2 regions of the Clostridium sp. LIBA-8553 genome follow, and region 2 is predicted to be linked to the other one. Evidence: riboswitches for the same ligand, from Rfam matches in the RefSeq annotation. Region 2 holds a riboswitch; the other holds the start of a gene.
What was found. A riboswitch is a leader RNA that binds a small molecule or an ion and turns the genes downstream of it on or off. The one in region 2 is predicted to bind thiamine pyrophosphate.
Positions count from the first base shown of each region.

Region 1: linked by a shared signal. The riboswitch ahead of tenA (thiaminase II) and the one ahead of thiD (bifunctional hydroxymethylpyrimidine kinase/phosphomethylpyrimidine kinase) in region 2 are both predicted to bind thiamine pyrophosphate.

Region 1 is NZ_CM173489.1:3,365,139-3,369,574, forward strand. Features, by position in the region: gene AC2JAQ_RS15320 (ABC-F family ATP-binding cassette domain-containing protein) at 1-1,714, opposite strand, end outside; gene tenA (thiaminase II) at 1,940-2,602, opposite strand; TPP riboswitch at 2,783-2,885, opposite strand; gene AC2JAQ_RS15330 (hypothetical protein) at 2,952-3,266, opposite strand; gene AC2JAQ_RS15335 (class I SAM-dependent rRNA methyltransferase) at 3,431-4,436, shown strand, end outside.
Region 2 is NZ_CM173489.1:1,991,863-1,996,298, forward strand. Features, by position in the region: gene thiE (thiamine phosphate synthase) at 29-652, opposite strand; gene thiM (hydroxyethylthiazole kinase) at 645-1,442, opposite strand; gene thiD (bifunctional hydroxymethylpyrimidine kinase/phosphomethylpyrimidine kinase) at 1,454-2,248, opposite strand; TPP riboswitch at 2,323-2,432, opposite strand; gene AC2JAQ_RS08810 (patatin-like phospholipase family protein) at 2,550-3,395, shown strand; gene AC2JAQ_RS08815 (LacI family DNA-binding transcriptional regulator) at 3,513-4,436, opposite strand, start outside.

The DNA.
Region 1 (4,436 bases), 1.4 Mb from region 2:
CTCTTTGCTCCTTAAATGAGAATTTTAGCACCTTACCTTTGTTTTTATTTTTATCCACAGGTGACTCTTTTTTATTTTTATCCACAGCTACTTCTTTTTCTTTGCTTTCAACAGCTTCTGCCTCTTTGCTTAGAAGATAATCCCCATAGTTTCCAGTATAAATATCTATTTTTCCGTCTCCTTCATAAGAGAATATCTTGTTACAAATTCTATCTAAGAAATATCTATCATGAGATACAGTAATAACAACTCCACCAAAATCATCTAAATAATCCTCTAGTCTATTTAGAGTCTCAATATCTAAATCATTTGTAGGCTCATCTAGAAGAAGAACATTAGGAGCTTCCATTAAAACTCTTAAAAGATGAAGTCTTCTTCTTTCGCCACCAGATAACATACCTATCATTGTCCATTGAAGTGTCCCATCAAATAAGAATTTTTCACACATTTGTGATGCTGTTATTCTTTCACCTGTAGCAGTTTGTAAATACTCTCCTGCCTCTTTTATGTAATCTATAGCTCTCATTTCCGGATGCATATGTGTATCCTCTTGTGAGAAACAAGCTATTTTTACTGTTTCACCTTTTATTATTTCTCCACTATCTGGTGCTATCTTTCCTTCAATCATTCCCATAAGCGTTGATTTTCCAATTCCATTAGGTCCTACAATACCAATTCTATCACTTCTTAGCACTATGTAGTTAAAATCATCAACTATCTTTTTATTACCAAAACTTTTATTTAGGTGCTCTATCTCTATTATCTTCTTTCCTAATCTTGTTCCCATAACAGAGATTTCTATATTCTCATTTTCAATAAAGCCTTCTTGATTTACTAATTCATCAAATCTTTGAAGTCTAGCTTTTTGTTTAGTAGTTCTAGCCTTTGCACCTCTTCTTACCCAAGCTAGTTCCTTTCTCATAAGGTTTTGTCTTTTTTCCTCACTTGCTTTTTCTATAGCTATTCTCTCCATCTTCTTTTCTAGGAAAACAGAATAGTTTCCATCATAGCTAAATAATCTACCTCTATCTAATTCTAATATTCTATTAGTTACTCTATCTAGGAAGTATCTATCATGAGTAATCATTAAAAGAGCACCTTTCCTAGCATTTAAGTAATCTTCTAACCAACTTATAGTTTCATTATCTAAATGGTTAGTAGGCTCATCTAGTATTAATAATTCACAAGGAGTTATTAAGGCAGCTGCTAGCATTATTCTCTTCTTTTGTCCTCCAGAAAGATTTCCTACTTTTTCTTCAAAATTAGTTATTCCAAGCTTAGTTAAAACATTCTTTGCTTCACTTTCCATATCCCAAAGATTTAAAGCATCTATTTTTCCTTGAAGCTTTATTAATCTTTCAGAATCACTATCTTTAACTTCGCCCTTATTCATTTTCTCAAGTAACTCTTCATACTCTCTTAGAATTCTCATTTCATCAGAGTTTCCTTTGAAAACTTGCTCTAAAACAGTAGCATTATCATCATAGTCTGGTGTTTGAGCAAGATATTCTATTCTTACTCTATTACCTTTTGTTACTGTTCCTTCATCCGGTTCTTCAACTCCTGCAACTATTTTTAAGAAAGAAGATTTTCCTGTTCCGTTAACTCCTATAAGTCCAATCTTCTCACCTTCATTTATTCCTAAAGATATATTATTAGCTAAAATTTTCTCTGAATAGCTCTTACTTATATTTTCAAGAGTTATTAAATTCATCAGTTATCCATCCTTTTCAAAACAAATCTTATTTTCATTATAATATAAAGTTAAACTTCTTCCAAAAATAAAATAAGGATTGTATCAAAAATAACTTAAAATAAAAACTTATAAACCTATTCTGAGAATTACTGAATTCCACTAAGAATTTATAATTTTTATTATTTTAAATTTGATACAACCCTCTATTAATTTTAATTATTTTTTATTAATTTTCTAATATTATTATTCACCTTCTTCATATGCCATATTCCAAAAATCAAGTTCATATAAACTTGCTCTTTTAAATATATCTATCAGTCTCTTTTCCTTTTCTTCGGATAAATTTGAACAAATTTTATCTACATATTCTATCCATTTATCAGTAAACTCAGTGAATCCATCTGAAGCATATTCATCAATCCAAGGTTTAAAAAAGTTTCCTTCTAGTTTATTAACATATTTCTTAGCTATATGTTTCCCTATGTAGCTATAGCTCCAAGTACATGGTAATGTTACTATGGCTATTTCATCTAACTCACCTGTTAGAGCTATTCCTTTCATATAGCTTGTATAACTTATAGTGGTGCCTTTATATTCTCTTTTTTCAGCCTCTATTTCTGATATTCCAAAATCTTTTAAGTATTCTATATGTACTGCTGTTTCATCCTCCATTGTTCCTTTTGTAGAACTATAGAAAAATCTCATATCTTCCATAGTTCTAGCCTTAACTACACCAACACAAAAGACCTTAGCATACTCCTTTAAGTAAAGATAGTCTTGGACTAAATACTCTTTGAACTTGTTTTTATTAAGAGTACCTTCCCCAATTTCTTTTATAAATGGGTGCTCTAAATACTTGTCCCATATAGGCATTGCCTCTTTTAATAATTTTTCCGTAAATCTCATATTTGACATCTCCTTCAATCTTATGATTAAACTTAATAGCTCAAATAAGGATTACCTAAAAGTTCTATAAAAGCATATAATCTTTAATATTTTAAATAAAAAACAAAAAGCTGCATCCTTGTAGGATACAGCTTAATTTATAAAAAGTTATAATACTCTAAATATAAAAAATACTATTATAAAACTTTCTACAGGCTTTCCTACGCTGGTATTACCCAGATCAGGTTTAAGGGTTAATAACAAAATGTTATCTCTCAGCCAAATGGCACCCCTAGCTATAAAGTCTACAATAATTATATATATTTTTTTAAATAAATTCTACTTTTTCTTGTTGAAGTAAAGATAAAACCTAAAATCTCATATAAAAATTATTCCAATAATCTTTATTACTCATCATCATCTTTCTAACTTCTTCATCATTACCATATTCATCATACCATTTTTCTAAAATTTCATAGGCAATGCCATGATATATTAAACTTCCTATGACAAAAGGTTTAGCTGGCACATCACTTAAAGATATTATTGTTATACCAGTTCCTATAGTCCCATATATTATAGTCCTCTCTGGAGTTACAAAAGATTTTGCTTTCTTTTTAAAATCAGACGCTCTTATGTATTTCTTTAGTCTTTTAGGTGTTGGAATAATGATAGTTTTTATCAATTTTATTCAATCCTTAAAATTACTCTTATTAAAAATATATATTCACAACTCAATCTTTATTCTAAAAGTATTGATTTATTTTTCTCTAAATATATTTTAAACCTATTGAAAAACCTATTATGTGTTATAATCTTATAAGAATTATTTTGGAAGGAGCTATTTAAATGGCGAGTAAGTTTTATTTACACAAAGGGAAAAATAAAAAAGCTGAACAAGGTAGACCTTGGATTTACATTGATGAAATAAATGAATATGACGGAGACTACGAAAACGGAGATATAGTTGAAGTTTATAATCACAAAGGTTATTTTCTAGGAAAAGGTTACATAAACGATAGAAGTAAAATAACTATAAGAATAATGACTAAGGACATAGATGAAGAGATAGATGAAAATTTCTTCAAGAGAAGATTTAAAACTGCTTGGGAATATAGAAAGAGAGTTATAGATACATCTTCATGCAGATTTATCTTTGGAGAAGCTGACTTCCTTCCTGGTCTAACAGTAGATAAATTTGAAGATTATTATGTAATTCAAATATCAACTCTTGGAATGGATAAATATAGAGACCTAATTGTTAAAATCCTAGTTGAGGAATATGGCGCTAAAGGTGTTTATGAAAGAAGTGACATAAAAACTAGAGAAATAGAAGGTTTAGAGCAAAGAAAAGGCTTCTTAACTGAGCCATTTAATACTGATATAGAAATAGTTGAAAATGGTGTTAAATACATAGTTGATTTAGAAAATGGCCAAAAAACTGGTTTCTTCTTAGATCAAAAAGAAAATAGAGCTGCAATGCATAGAATATGTAAGGGTATGGATGTTTTAGATTGCTTCACTCATACAGGTTCATTTGCTTTAAATGCTGGTATAGCAGGTGCTAAATCAGTTCTAGGAATAGATGTATCTCAGCATGCTGTTGACTGTGCTACAAGAAATGCTGAACTTAATAATCTTCAAGATGTTGTTAAATTTGAAAAGCATAATGCTTTTGATGTTTTAGGAGATTGGTCAAGAGAAGGAAAACAATTTGATGTTGTTATTTTAGACCCACCAGCTTTCACAAAATCAAGAAACACTGTTAAGCAAGCTATTAGAGGATATAAAGAAATAAACCTTAGAGGAATAAAAATGGTTAAAGAAGGCGGTTACTTTGCAACATGCTCTTGTT
Region 2 (4,436 bases):
TATTTTAAATTTAATATTCAAATTTTTCTTATCTACTAAGAATCTTCAAAAATTCCTTGCTTCTTTCTGCTATATTATCACTATTTAACAAAGCAGATATAACAGCAACACCTTCTAAGTTTTCTAAGATATCAGAATTTAAATTATAAGGAGTTATACCTCCAATGCCATATAGGGGTATAGAAGAAACCTTCCTTATTTCTCTTAAAGTTTCTAAGGTCATTAAGGTTGCATCATCTTTACTATTTGTTGAAAATAAAGCGCCAACACCTAAATTATCAGCTCCATCTTCTATAGCTTTTAATGCCTCTTCTCTATTATGAACTGTAACACCTATAACAGCATCCTTTGGCATTATTTTTCTTGCTATAGAAACATCCATATCATCTTGTCCTATATGAACACCATGAGCCTTTACTGCTAATGCTACATCAATTCTATCATTTACTAAAAAAATAGCTCCAAATTCATCACATAGCTTTTTTAAAGCTTTAGCTTCTTTGCACATTTCCTTAGTATCTTTATTCTTTGCTCTATATTGAACAATAGATACTCCCCCAAGTAAAGCTTCCTTCGTCTTTTCTAAAAGTTCATTAAAAGGAATCTTATAATCAGTTACTAAATATAATTTTTTACATTGTAAATTACTCATAATAAACCTTCTCTCTTTCTCTTATTACTTCATCATTAATTATTGAAAGCTCATCTAGAAGATTATGTTTAAAAGTCATTAATCCTTCTTTTTCTCCTAATCTTTTCTCAGCCATTTCTCCACATATTCCCCATGCGGATACTGTTTTAACCACTTCTTTAAATCTTAAAGCTTTATCATCATAAAAACTTAAAGCTATGGTTAATAAAGCTCCCAACATACATCCAGTACCTGTGATTTTGCTCATTTTAGAAGTTCCATTTTTAACAATTGCACTTTCGTGTCCATCTGTTATAAAATCAATGGCTCCAGAAACAACTATTATAAGATTTCTTTCTCTTGCATATTCCTTTATCTTATTTTTTGTATTTTCGCTTAAGGAATCATCAAAGGAATCTATTCCAATTGAATTAGAAGTTTCACCTATAAGAGTTTTTATTTCAGCTAAATTCCCCTTTACAAGTGAAGGCTCTCCCTCTAATATTAAACTTTTTGCAAAGTCTTTTCTAAGCTTAGATGCTTGTACACCTACAGGATCTAAAACAGATGGAATACCTTTTTTCTTTGCTATTTTTATAGAAATCATTGATGATTCCATTTGATAAGGCTCTAAAGTTCCTATATTAACTAAAAGTCCATTAGCCATTCCTGTTATTTCTTCTAATTCCTCATGGTGTGTTGCCATAAGAGGTAGTCCACCATAATTAATAGTTACTTGTGCTAAATCATTAACTGTAACATAATTTGTTATCATATGTATCAAAGGATTTTTTATTTTTAAAGCTTCCATTATTATTCCTCCTAATAAAATTTATAAAAATGATGTGTTGGTCCAACACCTTTTCCAAGTTCAAAGCCATTTTTTATGGCTCCTGTAATATACTCTTTTCCATTTTTAACTGCATCAACTATATTCATTCCCTTTGCTAAGTTAGCTGTAATAGCTGACGATAACGTACACCCTGTTCCATGAGTATGTTTTGTATTTATTCTATCTTGCTCAAAAATAACAAAACTCTCTCCATCATAAAGAAGATCTGTAGCTTCTCCTTCTAAATGACCACCCTTAATTAAGACATTTTTAGCTCCCATTTTTTTAATATCAATAGCAGCCTTTTTCATATCTTCTATTGTAAGTATTTCTCTACCTAACAATTCCTCTGCTTCTGGTAAATTTGGAGTTATTAAAGTAGCTAATGGTATTAATTTCTCTATTAAAGTATTCTTAGCATCATCTGATAAAAGCTTAAATCCACTTTTTGAAATCATAACAGGATCTAAAACTATTTGTGATAAATTCTCTACTCTTCTTAAAGCCTTGCTTATTGCTTCTATTGATTCAATTTTAGATACCATTCCTATTTTTATAGCATCTACTTCTATATCATCAAAAATTACATCTATTTGTTTTTCTATGATTTCAGGAGTAACATCCATTATTCCAAAAACTCCTTGAGTACTTTGAGCTGTTATAGCAGTTATTATACTCATTCCATATACTCCATTAGCAGAAAATGATTTTATATCAGCCTGTATTCCTGCTCCTCCTGAGCTATCAGATCCTGCAATTGTCAGTGCATTAAATAATTTAGTCATATATATCTCTCCTTTTTTAAAATAAAAAAGCATATATAGCCCTAAGGCTATATATGCTTTAAAATCAATTAAAATATACTTGTCTTGGGCTTCCCTACGCTGGTATTAACCAGATCAGGTTAAAGGGTCAAGAAATTTAATTTCTAATCTCAGCCAGACACCACTGGCCCCCCTAGCTATTTTTATAATGTTTTCTCATCCAAATGATACCATATAAATCCTCTTTCTTCAACATATGTTTTTGATATTTTCTAGGTTAAGGATTATAATTTTAAGTATATCAATTTTAGGAGGATATTTTATGGTTAGTTTAGTTTTAGAAGGAGGAACTTTGCGTCCTATTTTCAGTGCAGGAGTTATGGATGCTCTTCTTGATAACAATATAATCTTTCCATATTGCATTGGAGTATCAGCAGGAATAACTAATGGTTTTTCTTATTTTTCTAATCAAAAAGGAAGAAATATTGAAATATTAAAAAAATATAGAAATGATAAAAGATATTTAGGGATTACTAATTTTTTCAAATGTAAAAGTATTTTTGGTTTAGATTTTGTCTTTGATGAATTAGCAAACAAACTCTTTCCTTATGATTTTAATGCACTTTCAAATTATAAGGGAAAAGTTTTAATTGGTGTTACTAATGCTAGAACAGGGAAAACAGAATACTTAGATGGTAAAGTTAAGGACGAAAAATATATGGCTTTAAGAGCAACCTGTGCAATTCCATTACTTTTCCCAGCAATAAAAATAAATGGAAATGAATATTATGATGGTGGTCTTTTAGATCCAATTCCCATAAAAAAAGCCATAGAAGATGGGAATGAAAAACATTTAATCATTCTTACTCGTCCTGAGAGTTATAAAAAAACCTTAGGTAAAAGTAATAAATTTGCATGTAAAATAGTTGGGCGTAAATATCCTAAATTAAAGGATTCCTTCTTGACAAGACATATTAAATATAATGATACAGTGAAATTTTGTGAAGAGTTAGAAAAGGAAGGAAAAGCATTAATAATTAGACCTTCTGAAGAAGAAGCAATTGAAAGCTTTGAAAAAGATATCTGCAAACTAGAAAAAGCTTATAATGCTGGTTATAATGCTGGCATAAAGAACTTAGAAAAAATTAAAGCTTTATTTTTAAAATAGTCCCTTTTTTATGTGAATATTGATTTCTACTCAATTTAGACTTAAATAAAAGAGACTATATCAAACTTAATTTTAAATTCTAATATAGTCTCTTTTATTTAAAAACTTAAATTATTTTTAAAGCTTCCTACAACTATCTCTCACAATAAGCTTAACAGGTAAAACTATTTTTTTAGACATCTGTCTTCCTGTTCTAATTTTCTCTAAAAGTGTGTCTACTGCAACATTTCCCATATATTCTGTGTACACCTTTATTGTTGTTAAAGAAGGGGTTAAAAATTTAGCTGTACATATGTCATCAAAACCAACTATACTTATGTTCTCCGGTATTTTAAGTTCAGCCTCAGCTATAGCTTTATATGCTCCTATAGCCATAGGATCACTTGCAATAAAGAACGCAGTAGGTAAATTCTTTTCTTTTAGCACTTTTTTCATAAGATCATAACCATCCTCAGGTAAAAATCTCCCTTTTAAAACCCACTCCTCATTATATCCATTTATACCTTCCATATATTCCTTAAAAGTTTTTTCTCTATAATTTACTTTTCTTAAAGACTCATTACTATTATGAGGAATAGATTCTCCCCCTAAGTATCCAATCTTCTTATGACCTAAAGAGGTTAGATAATCTAAAGCTTTCTTAACTCCATACTTAAAATCTACCACAACGGAATCATACTTCCACTCTTCTGGAGAAGAATCTACAAAAACTATATTTTTAGATAGTTTCTCCATTAGTTCTATTTCCTTTTTTTCAAATACTCCAATAGCTAATATACCATCTAAATCTGTATATTCTTTTATACCTTCATTAATAATCTTTTGGAAATCTATTGGCTTAAACTTAATTTTTTCTTCACTGCACTTCTTTTCAACAGCCATTCTTATTGAAAGGAAATACGGATCATTTAACTCTTGTATTTCTGTGTACCAATAAACTATTCCTATAGTATAATTTTTAATTTTATTTTTTCTCTCTTTTACTGTTAAATAATTTAACTCCTCAGCTATTTCCATTACCTTTTTCCTTGTTTCTTCAGA